3 regions of the Caballeronia sp. KNU42 genome follow, and region 2 is predicted to be linked to each of the others. Evidence: predicted binding sites of a transcription regulator. Region 2 holds the regulator's gene; each other region holds the start of a gene.
What was found. The regulator LexA, encoded in region 2, represses DNA repair genes until DNA is damaged. The targets are predictions, from matches to a motif close to ACTGTATNNNNATACAGT.
Positions count from the first base shown of each region.

Region 1: the regulator LexA is predicted to act here: its motif matches at 2,243-2,260, upstream of dinB (DNA polymerase IV).
Region 3: the regulator LexA is predicted to act here: its motif matches at 1,530-1,547, upstream of imuA (translesion DNA synthesis-associated protein ImuA).

Region 1 is NZ_CM132390.1:419,014-423,211, forward strand. It holds gene ACSOSP_RS33260 (GMC family oxidoreductase) at 1-582, opposite strand, end outside; gene ACSOSP_RS33265 (NADPH:quinone reductase) at 1,075-2,070, opposite strand; gene dinB (DNA polymerase IV) at 2,354-3,511, shown strand; gene ACSOSP_RS33275 (sensor histidine kinase) at 3,539-4,198, opposite strand, start outside.
Region 2 is NZ_CM132388.1:503,161-507,358, forward strand. It holds gene ACSOSP_RS02180 (universal stress protein) at 343-849, shown strand; gene ACSOSP_RS02185 (DUF2939 domain-containing protein) at 959-1,579, opposite strand; gene ACSOSP_RS02190 (hypothetical protein) at 1,717-2,103, opposite strand; gene lexA (transcriptional repressor LexA) at 2,281-2,937, opposite strand; gene ACSOSP_RS02200 (sulfate ABC transporter substrate-binding protein) at 3,232-4,198, shown strand, end outside.
Region 3 is NZ_CM132389.1:826,843-831,040, forward strand. It holds gene ACSOSP_RS22855 (hypothetical protein) at 38-241, opposite strand; gene ACSOSP_RS22860 (DUF72 domain-containing protein) at 500-1,417, opposite strand; gene imuA (translesion DNA synthesis-associated protein ImuA) at 1,558-2,265, shown strand; gene ACSOSP_RS22870 (DNA polymerase Y family protein) at 2,195-3,688, shown strand; gene ACSOSP_RS22875 (error-prone DNA polymerase) at 3,695-4,198, shown strand, end outside.

The sequences.
Region 1 (4,198 bases), on a different replicon from region 2:
CGGATGAACACTCGCAGGGAAGCTGATACCGACGGAGCCGCGCGTGCCGTGGTATTCGTTTGCGAAATCGGCATTGCTTTCCGCGCGCAGAAAATAGGGGAGCACGTCGCGGAATGCCCATCCATGGGCACCGGCGGCTTCCCAACTGTCGTAGTCTTGCCGGTTGCCTCGCACATATACCATGCCATTGACAGAGCTGCCGCCGCCGAGGACACTCGCTTGGGCCATCGTGTCGTTCTCGTCACGCTCGTAGCCAATTTCGGGCTCCCAACGATATCGCTTAAGAAGACCGCCTTGCGCGGTCTTGTAGTAAGTGCCGGGAAAGCGAATGTAGGGGCTTGAGTCTCTCGGACCTTCTTCGAGAAGGATGACCGTCACGGATGGGTCTTCAGAGAGGCGAGACGCGACAACGCAGCCTGAAGTTCCCCCGCCTACGATCACATAAGTTGCACTCGCTGATCGAAGCTTATTCATGTTGTATCTGATGATTGTAAAGAGACGGTCCCCGACATGATTTTTATCGCGACAAACGGGGTACGATCGTCCAGGAAAGACGCCCAATGGAATCAGAACTTGAGTCAACCGACCGCAGACGGATTTTTTTATATTCTAATGAGTATTCCAAATCAAATACCCTATTTCAATTTCGCGCTTCTGCGCTTATCGACGCACAGTGACGCATAAGTGCGTCAGCCGTGAACTCAGCTTCTACCTCTGAACAACAGCGCGTCACTCAGCTTCGGCAGGCAGACGCGCTCGCCGCCCGGCAGCGGCGCAATGTTGACCGCCGGGCGGGCGAGTACAGTAGCAAGAGAGATCAAAGCGGCCTTGCGATCGGATGCGCGGCACATCGCCCGTACAGCATGGCTGTAAGTGTGGCGCGCGATGAATTTGCATTTCGTGTCGCTTAGCGCAGCGTTCGCTCTCAGCGATACATTCGATCATCGGCGTAGCGCATCAAAGGCTTGAATCACCTCTCTTATTGGAGTGCCGTGAGGATTCAGACTTTTGCGTACGTCAAGCCTGGTTGACGCCTTTGCAAGCTTCTCGTTGTCCAAAATCGCTATGTATGCCTCACGACTTCAGGTCCTGGGTATCGAAAACGACTACCGCGTTGCCCAATAGCTTCCCGCTTTCAACGGCCTCATGAGCCTTGGCGATGTCGTCAAGTTGATACCGCGCAGCGATGGTATGCCTAAGCATTCCATGCGAAAGGTAGGCATTAAGTGCATGAATGGCCACCGTCCGCTCCGCACTTGGCAGCTCGTACACGACAAAGAAACGGGCAGCCGCGCCGATTTGAATCATCGGACCGAAATCGAATGGCACTTGAGACTTCCCGGAGCCATAAATCACGCACAGACCGCCCCTGGCAATAAGACTTGGCAACATTCCGGCGTTTGCAGCCCCGTCTACTTCGATAACCCGATTCGCTCCCCGGCCGTCAGTAATTTGCTTTACCCGGTCGGCCACATTTTCGGCGCGGTAGTTGATGACGTGGTCAGCACCCATGTCCGCCGCGGCAGTGGCTTTTTCGGCTGAACTGACTGTGGCGATGATGCACGCCGCTCCTAGCAAGCGCGCGAACTGAATTGCGTATGCTCCTACTGCCCCAGCACCGCCGCTTACAAGCACTGTTTGTCCCAAAACAGAGCCATCAATTGTCATAGCGCGCAAAGCCGTCAAAGCGGGAATTCCCAGGCATGCGCCTTCATCGAACGTCGTGTTCTTTGGTAACGTGATGGCTTGTTCAGTAGGAAGACTGATGAATTCCGCTGCCGTACCGCCAGAACGTTTCCATTGACCATTCCAGATCCAGACACGCTCGCCGACGCGCGTATCTGCCACGCCGGCGCCCACGCCTACGACTACCCCGGCTCCGTCGCTATGCGGGGTAATTCGTGGAGCGATCAATGGCCGGCCCGCCCGACTTTTAACGTCGGAGGGATTGACTCCCGAAGCATAGAGCTTGATAAGAACTTCGCCGGCCGACAGTACTGGATCTGAGAGTGTGCCCACTCTCAGTACCTGGCTTGCACCCCCGTTTTGCTCATACCACGCTGCTTTCATTGCATTACCCTCAGTCGATTTGCGAAGACGTTTCTTTTCACCGGTCAAAGATAGTCGATAGAGATCTTTTGTAAAACCTCTTGAATTCCGCAGACAGTTTCTTGTTTGGGACGACAATCACAATCGCGACGACGCTTAATGGCGCCATTCCACCGCACTTTTGATGTAAAATACTGTACATCCATACAGCTATTCAGGTCATGTCCGTTCCCAATGGAAAAGTCGGCACACGCGGTGTTAACGTGTCAATCGCGCTGACCCGCTTGCGTGCTGGAGCGCAGCAATGACAGCCACGCGGTACATCGCGCATCTGGACATGGACGCCTTCTATGCGTCAGTCGAACTGCTGCGGTACCCGGAACTGCGCGGCCAGCCGGTGGTGATCGGCGGCGGCAGGAACGCCACGCCTGAAACACTGCCTGACGGCACCCGGCGCTTCAAGCGCCTGCGCGACTACGTAGGCCGCGGCGTTGTCACCACCTCGACCTACGAAGCGCGCGCGTTCGGTGTGTTTTCCGCCATGGGCATGATGAAAGCCGCGCAGCTCGCGCCGGACGCCATCCTGCTGCCCACCGACTTCGATTCGTACCGGCACTACTCGCGCCTCTTCAAGGAGGCAGTGGCCACGTTCACCACGCAGATCGAGAACCGCGGTATCGATGAAATCTACATCGACCTGACGGACCTGCCGGGCGACCCTGCCGAGACCGCCGCACGCATCAAGCAGGCCGTGCGCGACGCGACCGCGCTCTCATGTTCGATCAGCGTCGCGCCGAACAAGCTGCTCGCAAAAATCGGCTCGGAACTGGATAAGCCCGACGGCCTGACCATTCTCACCCCCGCCGACATCCCGTTGCGAATCTGGCCGCTCCCGGTGCGCAAGGTGAACGGCATCGGGCCGAAGGCGAATGAAAAACTGGCGGCTATCGGTATTGAGACCGTCGGTGACCTGGCGCGCGCGGACCCCGAGATCCTGCAGGCCCGTTTTGGCCGGACTTACTCGGCATGGCTTCTGGAAGTGGCGCAGGGGTTCGACGAACGTCCCGTCGTGGTCAGCTCCGAGCCGAAGTCGATGAGCCGCGAAACCACCTTCGAGCGCGACCTGCATGTACGCCACGATCGGGCAGAACTCTCGGCGGCATTTACCGACCTCTGTACGCGCGTGGCCGATGACCTGCGGCGCAAGGGGTACGAGGGTCGCACGGTCGGCATCAAGCTGCGCTACAACGACTTCAGCACGGTCACCCGTGACCTGACCGTCCCGTTTCCAACGGCCGATGGCATGGAGATCCGTCGCGCTGCAACCGAGTGCCTGAAGCGCGTGCCGCTAGACCGGCGGCTGCGTTTGCTCGGGGTACGCGTGACGGCGTTACTGCCGGCAGGATCGTATGTCGCCGAGCCGCTATCGGTTCAGGGTGAATTGCCGTTCGCGGCCGATTAGCCACACGCATCAGCTACCCGCTCGACCTCAACCCCCCTTAGCCCCGCCATCGATTTCAAGCACTTGCGGAAAACGCACTTCGAACACGCTGCCGCGGCCCTTGTACGATTCGAAGCGGATTACGCCGTGCAGTTCGCGCGCGAGTTCCTTCACGATCGCCAGCCCCAGGCCGGTGCCGGGAATCTCATCGGAAGCCGCGCGTTCGAACTCCTCGAATACCCGTTCGCGATCCTCTTCGCTGATCCCCATTCCCGTATCCGACACGCGCAGCGTCCAGTGTGTCGCGCCCGACGTGACCATCGCCAGTTCCACCTCGCCGGTCGTCGTGTATTTGATTGCGTTGGACAGCAGGTTCAGCGCGATCTGCTTCATCTTCAGCCGGTTGGACGTGACGGTGCTCAACGCCGGATCAACACGCCCCTTGAGCGTCAGACCCTTCGCGTGGGCCGATGCATGGCAGAGCAGCATGAGTTCGTCGAAGAGCTCGGTCAGGTCGAGACGCTCGACTGTCAGGATGGAATCGTCGCCAAGGACTTTCGAGTATTCGCCCATTTCATCGACGAGCGTGGCCATGTCCGCGACCTGCCGTTTCGCAAGCGCGATCGCCCGGTCGTTTTTCGCCTGTGAGCGGCCAATCAGTTGCAGCGCGGTGGCGAATACGTTCAGGAAGTTGCGCAGATCGTGCGC
Region 2 (4,198 bases):
GATTGCACCAACGAGGCGCGTCCCTCTGTTTGAAGTGCACTGCGGCCGCGCACGCGGGCTATTTCGCGGTCGCCGGACTCCTTCGAGAAGTTTGAATCAATGACCGGAAGGCCCGTCCAGCAAGGGATTCACGTACCTGGCACGGTGTCCGCTTGGCGTTTCGCGAGCAAGCCGGCCGCATTAGCGTTTTCCATCGTTGCCACCGTTTCAGCGACGCACCATCATGAAGGCAACGCGGCCCGGGTTTTGTCGCCCGCCCGGCTCACGGGGCAGAATCTGCAAGACTATGACGACCGTTTTTTTGATGCCCTTTGCTGCTTTTGTGCAGCGCGGAGAACCACCATGGCGAGCTATCGAAAAATCCTGTTGTGTTACGACGGCTCTCGCGAAGGGCGCAAGGCGTTACGTGACGGCGCGAATCTGGCGCTCGACCTGAAAGCCGAAACGCATGTGCTCGCCGTTGTCGACATGCGTTCCAGCATCGCCCAAAGCGCCGGGCTTCTCACCGATATGGCGTGCGGCCGTTTCGAAGACGCCGCCCGCGACATCCTGCGTGAAGGCGTGGAATGGCTGACGGAGCGGGGCGTTCCGGCGCAGGGACACTTTGCGTTCGGCCATCCTATCGATGAAATTGCCGGGCTCGCCCAGAGCTTGCAGGTGGATCTGGTGGTGGTGGGGCATCGGTGCCGCACGGGCTTGGCGCGCTGGTGGATGGGCTCGGGCAACACGCCGCTGATGGATCGGGTGTCCTGCAGCATTTTGGTGGCGGTGTCACCGACGGGCACATCGGCGGAGCAGGAAGACGCCGCGCATGCAGCGAAGCCTGTGAAAGCCGAGGCTAGTGTTTGATGCGTGAGGGCGCGCTGAGAGCAGCAGGCGGCCAAGCCGGTGCCGCTCTCAGCCCGCAACAACTCGGTGCACAGGCCCGTGTTGTTGCGGTAGAGCCGATCCCGATCGCCTAGTCGTTATTCAACTCCACTGCGACCAGTTTCCACGAGAACAACCCGTAGCGCCTGAGAATGGCTGAATAGCGCGCATCGCCGGTTCCATGCTGGTAATTCACCGCGAAAGTATCGAAGCTTCGATACCCCGCCGTGGTTTGGGGCGGCGGTTTCGGTGCGGACGGTGAAGCGACGGCAGGCGCAGGCGGCTGCGCCGGCGCGGTTCCGGGAACTGCCACCACAGCGCCGCTCGACTCGGGCGCAACCGGCGGTTTCTCGCCCGGATCACCCTTTGGCGGTATGCCATTGAGAATTGCCGCCACGCCGTCGGGCGTTGCATACGAATCGACCAGCGGGCCGATCAACGCCGCGCCAATCATGGCGCCGATCATTGCTAACGGATTGCCGCTCTTCTGTATATCGATCCTTCGGGTCAGCAACTGCCCGACCTGATCCTTCAGGCTTCCACGCAGCAGAGGAAAATCGACATACTGATTGACGGTTTGAGCGTCACGCGCGTCGGCGGCGCGTTTCAACCGATCGAGCGCGATATACGGCGACGCATAGATCACACCGAGTACCGCGACGATGACAACTACCAACAACGCAATGACAATGGATCTGCTGGTGCGGGACATACGCTAAGGCGCCTTTTAACTGAGAGGTTGATGCGGCTCGAATGCGAGCGTTGAGGTCAAAGACGACTCAACTCTCAGATGGACCGCTACGGCGTCAGAATTATCCCTGCGTTTATCGCTGTAAATCGTTTTTAAACTCAGGCGAGCAATCCGCTTTCTACACCTGCACGCTCGTCGTCGATGCAGCGGTCGATCATGCGCGACACCGCTTCGATATTACCGACCATGATGACCCGCGACTCTCCGCGATAAACCCGAACCGGCGCACGCTGCTCGGCCTGCGTATGCACCGATGCACTCAGCGATACCCGGGCGAACGCCGGCTGCCGCGAGGGCAGGACGGGCAGTTCGTCGAAGAGGTCCGGGGTGTCAGCCGGCTTTTGCGTCTTGCAGGAGATCAGCGAGCGCAGATGCCGCAAACGGCCGAACTCGCGGAATTGCCGAAACGAAAGGGGCGCGCGTGCTGTCGGCGCGAACGATGCAGATAAGAAAGAAGCAGAAAACAGCCGGGCGAATCGTTCCATGATGTTTCTCCGATAACCGATCACTGATGACAATAGGGCGCGCGCCGGTTCATCGCGGATGCGATGTCCGTCACGCTTTATAGGGCAGGAATTCAAGCGCAGCGCGGCTGGGGCGGAATGACAGAAAACTCCCGAAACACCCGCCGCCGCGCTACCAATCAGAAATCAAAACAGAAATCAAAGCTCGCCGGAACGAATCAACCCGACCGCAATACCTTCCAACGCAAAGTCTTCACTGCCTGACGCTACGAAGATGTTCTCGTAATCAGGATTTTCCGCAATCAGTTCAACGCCATCTGGATGACGTTTCCAGCGTTTGACCGTGACGTCGTCACCGAGTCGCGCCACCACGATCTGCCCGTCCTTCGCCTCGTTTTTTTTTTGCACGGCGAGCAAGTCACCGTCGAAGATGCCTGCGTCGCGCATGGAAAGCCCGCGCACTTTCAACAGATAGTCCGGTTTGCTGGAGAACAACGCCGGGTCGCAGGCGTAATGCTGGGAGATGTGTTCCTGCGCGAGGATCGGGCTACCGGCCGCCACGCGCCCGACCAGCGGCAAGGACAGTTGCATGATGCTGGCGTGTGGCAACGTGAACTGATGAGGCGCGTCTTCAAGGCCGCCATTGGTCAGCAGGCGAATGCCGCGCGATGAACCCGCGGCCAGTTCGATCACCCCTTTACGCGCCAGCGCCCGGAGATGCTCTTCGGCGGAGTTGGCGGAGCTAAAACCAAGTTCGGCCGCGATCTCGGCGCGCGTGGGCGGAAACCCCGTGCGTTCGATCGCGCGCTGGATCAGTTCGAAAACTTCTTGCTGCCGCGCAGTCAGTTTGCTCAATTTGGTCACGTGCGGTTGCCCCTTTTATGGCCGGTCGTCCACTGTATGGATGAACAGATGCCTGTAGTTTTATACAGTATTCGGCGCATTTCAAGCTTTACTTTAAGTTCGACGTCGTCAGAACCACACAGCACCCGAAAACAGGGTGCTCCAACGCCCGTTTGATGGCCGCAACGCCGCTTCCAGCCTTCATTAGCACTTTTTGATCTAAAAGAATGAATAACAATTATTTTTAATAATGAAAGCTCGTCGATAGACTCGGCTGCTCAAACACATAAGACGGGGAACGGGGCAATGCTGAGTCGGAATTCGGGGTGGGGCGCACGTGCACGGAAGCTGTTTGCCACGGCGGTGATCGGGGCAGCGTCGGCGACCGGGATGATTGCGGGAACGGTCTCGATGGCGCATGCCGACACGTCGTTCCTGAACGTGTCGTACGACCCGACGCGTGAGTTGTACCAAGACTTCAATCAGGCTTTCGGCAAGAAATGGAAGGCTGAAACGGGTGAAACCGTCACGTTCAAGCAATCGCATGGCGGCTCCGGCGGTCAGGCGCGCTCGGTTCTCGACGGCTTGCAGGCGGATGTGGTGACGCTGGCGCTCGCCTACGACATCGATGCGCTCGCAGCCAAGGGCCTCGTTGCCCAGGACTGGCAGAAGCGCTTGCCGGACAACGCGTCGCCGTACACATCGACGATCGTGTTCCTCGTGCGGAAAGGTAACCCGAAGCAGATCAAGGACTGGCCGGACCTGCTCAAGCCGGGTGTGTCCATCGTGACGCCTAATCCGAAGACGTCGGGCGGCGCGCGCTGGAACTACCTCGCGGCCTGGGCGTATGCAGAACATCTGCCGGGAGGCAACGAGACGACCGCCAAGGACTTCGTGACCAAGCTCTACAAAAACGCCGGCGTGCTGGATTCCGGCGCTCGGGGAGCCACCACCAGCTTTGTGCAGCGCGGGCAGGGCGACGTGCTGATCGCGTGGGAAAACGAGGCGTTCCTGTCGCTGAAGGAATTTGGCTCGGACAAGTTCGAAATCGTGGTGCCGTCGGTGAGCATTTTGGCTGAGCCGCCAGTGGCGGTTGTCGACAAGGTGGTTGATCGTCATGGCACGCGCAAGCTGGCTGAGGCGTACCTCAAGTATCTGTATAGCGAGGAAGGTCAGGAGATCGCGGCGCGTAACTTCTATCGGCCGCGTTCCACGGCAGTTCCCGCTGCGCTGACGAAGCAGTTTCCGAAGATCAAGCTTTACACCATCGATG
Region 3 (4,198 bases), on a different replicon from region 2:
TTACTTCTGCATCTAAAAACCCTGATCTCAATTTCGCCTACATCTCGCGCGAGACATTTCCCTTTACCGAGTCGTCATCTTGTCGATCCGGTTTCAGGTTATGGGTTCGTGCGTAGTCGAGAACCAGGATTTCGATCATCGAAGCAACCGAGCGCCGCTCACGCTCGGCCGCCACGCGGAGCAGTTGCTTGATGTCGGCAGAGGTACGGATCGAAAGGGTTTCGTCCTTCAGGCGTGACATGGCGTGATCCCATCAACAAGGCAAGCAAATGTACTGCCTTTTGCACTAATTTGCCAGTACAGGGAGTTCGGGATCTCGTCGACGCGTGAGATGCACAGGGATAGATTCCAGCGGACCGAATCGCCTCGTGACTAACTGAAGCCGGAAATCCGGCGACCATGCACGGCGTGTTGGGGTCCGATTTCTCAATGTTCGGCGGCTACGCGTTGTGACATGCTCTGAGCCTGTTGCTGCCTTCGGTAGCCGCCGTCCAAAAGATCATGACGCAATCGCGTTCGCGCCCAGGACGCCCATCAACTTCGCCGCATTCCTCTGCCCCTGGTCCTCGTAGTTCGTATTAAAAACCACATGCGTCAATTCAACCGCTTTCGAGATCTCGATGATCTGACTAGCTAGCGAATCGATTTCATCGTCGTTGTACTCGTAGTGAAATCTCGACGACGATGCAACCGCGCCTTTGATATTCCATGTGTCCTGATTGCGTCCATGCATGCGAATCAGCGCCAGCCGCGGATGCGTTGTTTCCCAAATGGCGGGGATGCTGTTACTCGACCCCTGCGGTTCATCCACCACCACATTCACCAGTCCGCGCTCACGTTCCATGGCGAGCGTGGAGTCGCGGCGCTTGTCGTCGAACCAGGTCTGGTTGCGAAACTCGACCGCCATGGTGTAGCCGTCCATTGCGCCCATGACGTCCGCACAGTGCTCGACATGCCGGATGCCATGGGGATTGCAGATCACCCACGGCGCAAACTGGAAATGCACCGCGCCGAGCTTGCCGGCAAGACGAAGCGGCTCAACGGCTTCGAAGTACCGGCACCATAGTTCCTGTTGCAACTCGTCCGGCAAATCCTTGTAATACAGGCTCGTCTTGCCGTTCTGCGGCAAGTGCGGCTGGATGTCCGGCGGGAACATGTCGCGTGCGGTCTGATGCCCCGTGAACAAGCGAAACGCCTTGATGTTGAACACGAACCCGGGCGGTGTCCGCTCTGCCCACAACACCGAATTCGCGGCGTTGGGCATGGCGTAATAGCTGGAATCAACCTCCACCAACGGGAACACGGACGCGTAATGACGCAAGCGTGCCTCCGCGCTCGAGCAGCCAGGCGGATAAAAACGCTTGCACTTGATCAGCGTGGGATCAGTCCATGAAGCCGTGCCAACCAGGATGGTCACCGCGCATTCTCCTTACCGTTTCCGGACCATTCCCCGGTCATATTTTCCTCTCCGATATCCTCCCCCGCGTTTAAAAAGGGGCAGTTCAAGTTCGATCAATTCAAGGTAAAGTACTGTACATCCATACAGTTAAATTTGCCATGTCAGCCCTGCTCAAGAACGTCGAAGACATCCACCCCGCCTTGTGGCGCGGGTCGCAGCTCGCGCGCTCGCAGGGGCAGACGGTCGACACGGGTTATGCCGTGCTGTCGGCCGAACTGCCGGGCGGCGGCTGGCCCCTGGGAACGCTGATCGAGTTGCTGGTGCAGCAACCGGGCGTGGGCGAAGTCAGGCTGTTACGCCCGGCGCTCGCCGCGGTAAGCCGCCGCCCCATCGCCTTCGTGCAACCGCCTCACATGCCAAATTCTCTTGCCTTTGCGTATCTCGGTGTGCCGCTCGACAAGCTGCTCCAGGTACGCGCATCGAAACTGGCTGACGCGTTGTGGTCAGCCGAGCAAATCCTCAAAACCGGCAGTTGCGGGGCGCTTATCTTCTGGCAGCAATACGCGCGCACGGAGTCGCTACGGCGCCTCCACATGGCCGCGCAATCCTCTGAAACGCTATTCCTGATGGTGCGCCCGCTCGCGAGCGCGGCGGATTCGTCGCCGGCCACGTTGAGGCTGTGCGTGCGGCCGGCCGGCGACGGTATTGCTGTCGACATCATCAAGCGCAAAGGCCCGATTCGCGCCGAAAGACTGTCCGTCACCCTGCAACCCTCTCCCGTTCTGATGAGTCCTCATGCCCGTGTACGTCGGCATACATCTACCCCGGTTGTCGCTGGAAGTGTTCCGTCCACGCTGGTCGCCTAAGCCTGAACACGGCTGCGTCGTCCTCGACCGCGACACGGTCTTCATAGGAGACCTGAGCGCTCGCGAGGCCAGCGTGTGCATCGGCATGAAACGCGGTGGCGTCCTCACACTCTCGCCCGACACCCTCATGTTCGAACGCGAGCTGAGCCGGGAAAACGACTTGATGCGCGAGGTAGCTTTTTCCCTGATGAAATTCTCTCCCATGGTCACACTTTGCGATGAGGAAACCATTGTTATCGACGTCACGGCGAGCTTGCGGCTCTTCGGCGGCATCGTGCGGCTGTGTCATCAGATGCGGGACATTGTCGATGCCATCGGCGTGACGGCGCGCCTGAGCACAGCGCCGACCGGCCAGGGCGCGTGGCTGCTGGCCAGAAGCATCCAGAGCGCTCACCTCGGCAAGCGGCGCGTGCTGAAAATGACGTCGCTCGAACGCAAGCTCGGAACGCTGCCGTTCCACGCCGCGCCGGAAGTGCGGGCTTTCAGGGACTGGTTCACGGGACTGGGTTGCAAGACGCTGAACGACATCCGCCGTCTGCCGCGTGCCGGCTTGAAAAAACGCTGCGGCGTCGCGCTGCTGGATTCGCTCGACCGCGCTTATGGGCTCGCGCCCGAACTCTACGAATGGCTGGCTGTGCCGCCCGCTTTCAGCGCGCGCATCGAGTTGCCTGATCGCATCGAGCATGCGGAAGCCATGCTGTTTGCCGCGCGCCGGTTGATCGTGCAACTGTGCGGCTGGCTGAGCACGCAGCAACTGGCGCTCACGCATGCCACGCTCACGCTGGAACACGAGCGCGGCCGCGATGCCATCGACCCAACCGTTATCCAGATCGCCCTCGCTGAACCCACCTGGCACGAAGAACATCTGGTGCGCTTGTTCAAGGAGCGGCTTGGCCGCACGGAACTCGTGGCGCCGGTGATAGCGTTGCGCCTGAGCGCCGCAAAAATTCAGCCTGCCGAACCGCCTACCGAGACGCTCTTTCCTGAACCCGGCGGCTCGCCTGAAGACCACAATCGGTTGCTCGAATTGCTGGTGGCGCGGCTCGGCGCCGAGAACGTGCTGCGTGCGGCGCCTTCATCGGATTACCGGCCGGAACAGGCGAACCGATGGATCTCCGTCACCGATACCACCCTTCCTCAAAAACTTGAAGCCGTGCCGTCCGATCTGCCGCGCCCGGCATGGCTGCTTGAAAAGCCGTTGCAATTGATGATGAAAAGTCATCGGCCGTTCTATGGGTCGTCGCTGAAGCTCGTGTCGCCGGCTGAGCGCATCGAGGCGGGATGGTTCGACGGTAATTTGACCAGCCGCGATTATTTCGTCGCGCAAGCCACCGATCAAAGTTGCTACTGGATTTATCGCGAGCGGCCCGGCAGCGCGGAAGCCGAAGACCCGCGCTGGTTCCTCCACGGTCTGTTTGGATGATGAATCGTGGATACCACCTTCTCCATGCTGCCCGCGTATGCGGAGCTTTTCGCATTTTCCAACTTCACGTTCCTTCACGGGGCATCGCGTGGAGAGGAGCTGGTCGCGCGGGCGGCGCAACTCGGTTATGCCGGCCTGGCAATCACCGATGAATGCTCGCTCGCGGGTGTCGTACGCGCGCATGTGGAGGCGAAGAACCTGAATTTTCCGCTGGTGATCGGCTCGTATTTCAAGCTCGTCAACGCGGATCTTTCGCCGGCCTTCGGACTCATTTTGCTGGCGACGAACCGCAATGGATACGGCAATTTGTCGGAGCTCATCACCATTGCCCGCATGCGGTCGAAAAAAGGCGCGTACCTGCTCACGCCGAACGATCTGGCGCGGCCCGATAAAGAGTTTGCGCATCTGCGCGGCATGCCGGATTGCCTCGCGATCCTCGTACCCGATTTCCCCGCAAAGCAGGCTGCGCTCGATGCCCAGATCGAATGGCTCGACACCACGTTTGCCCAA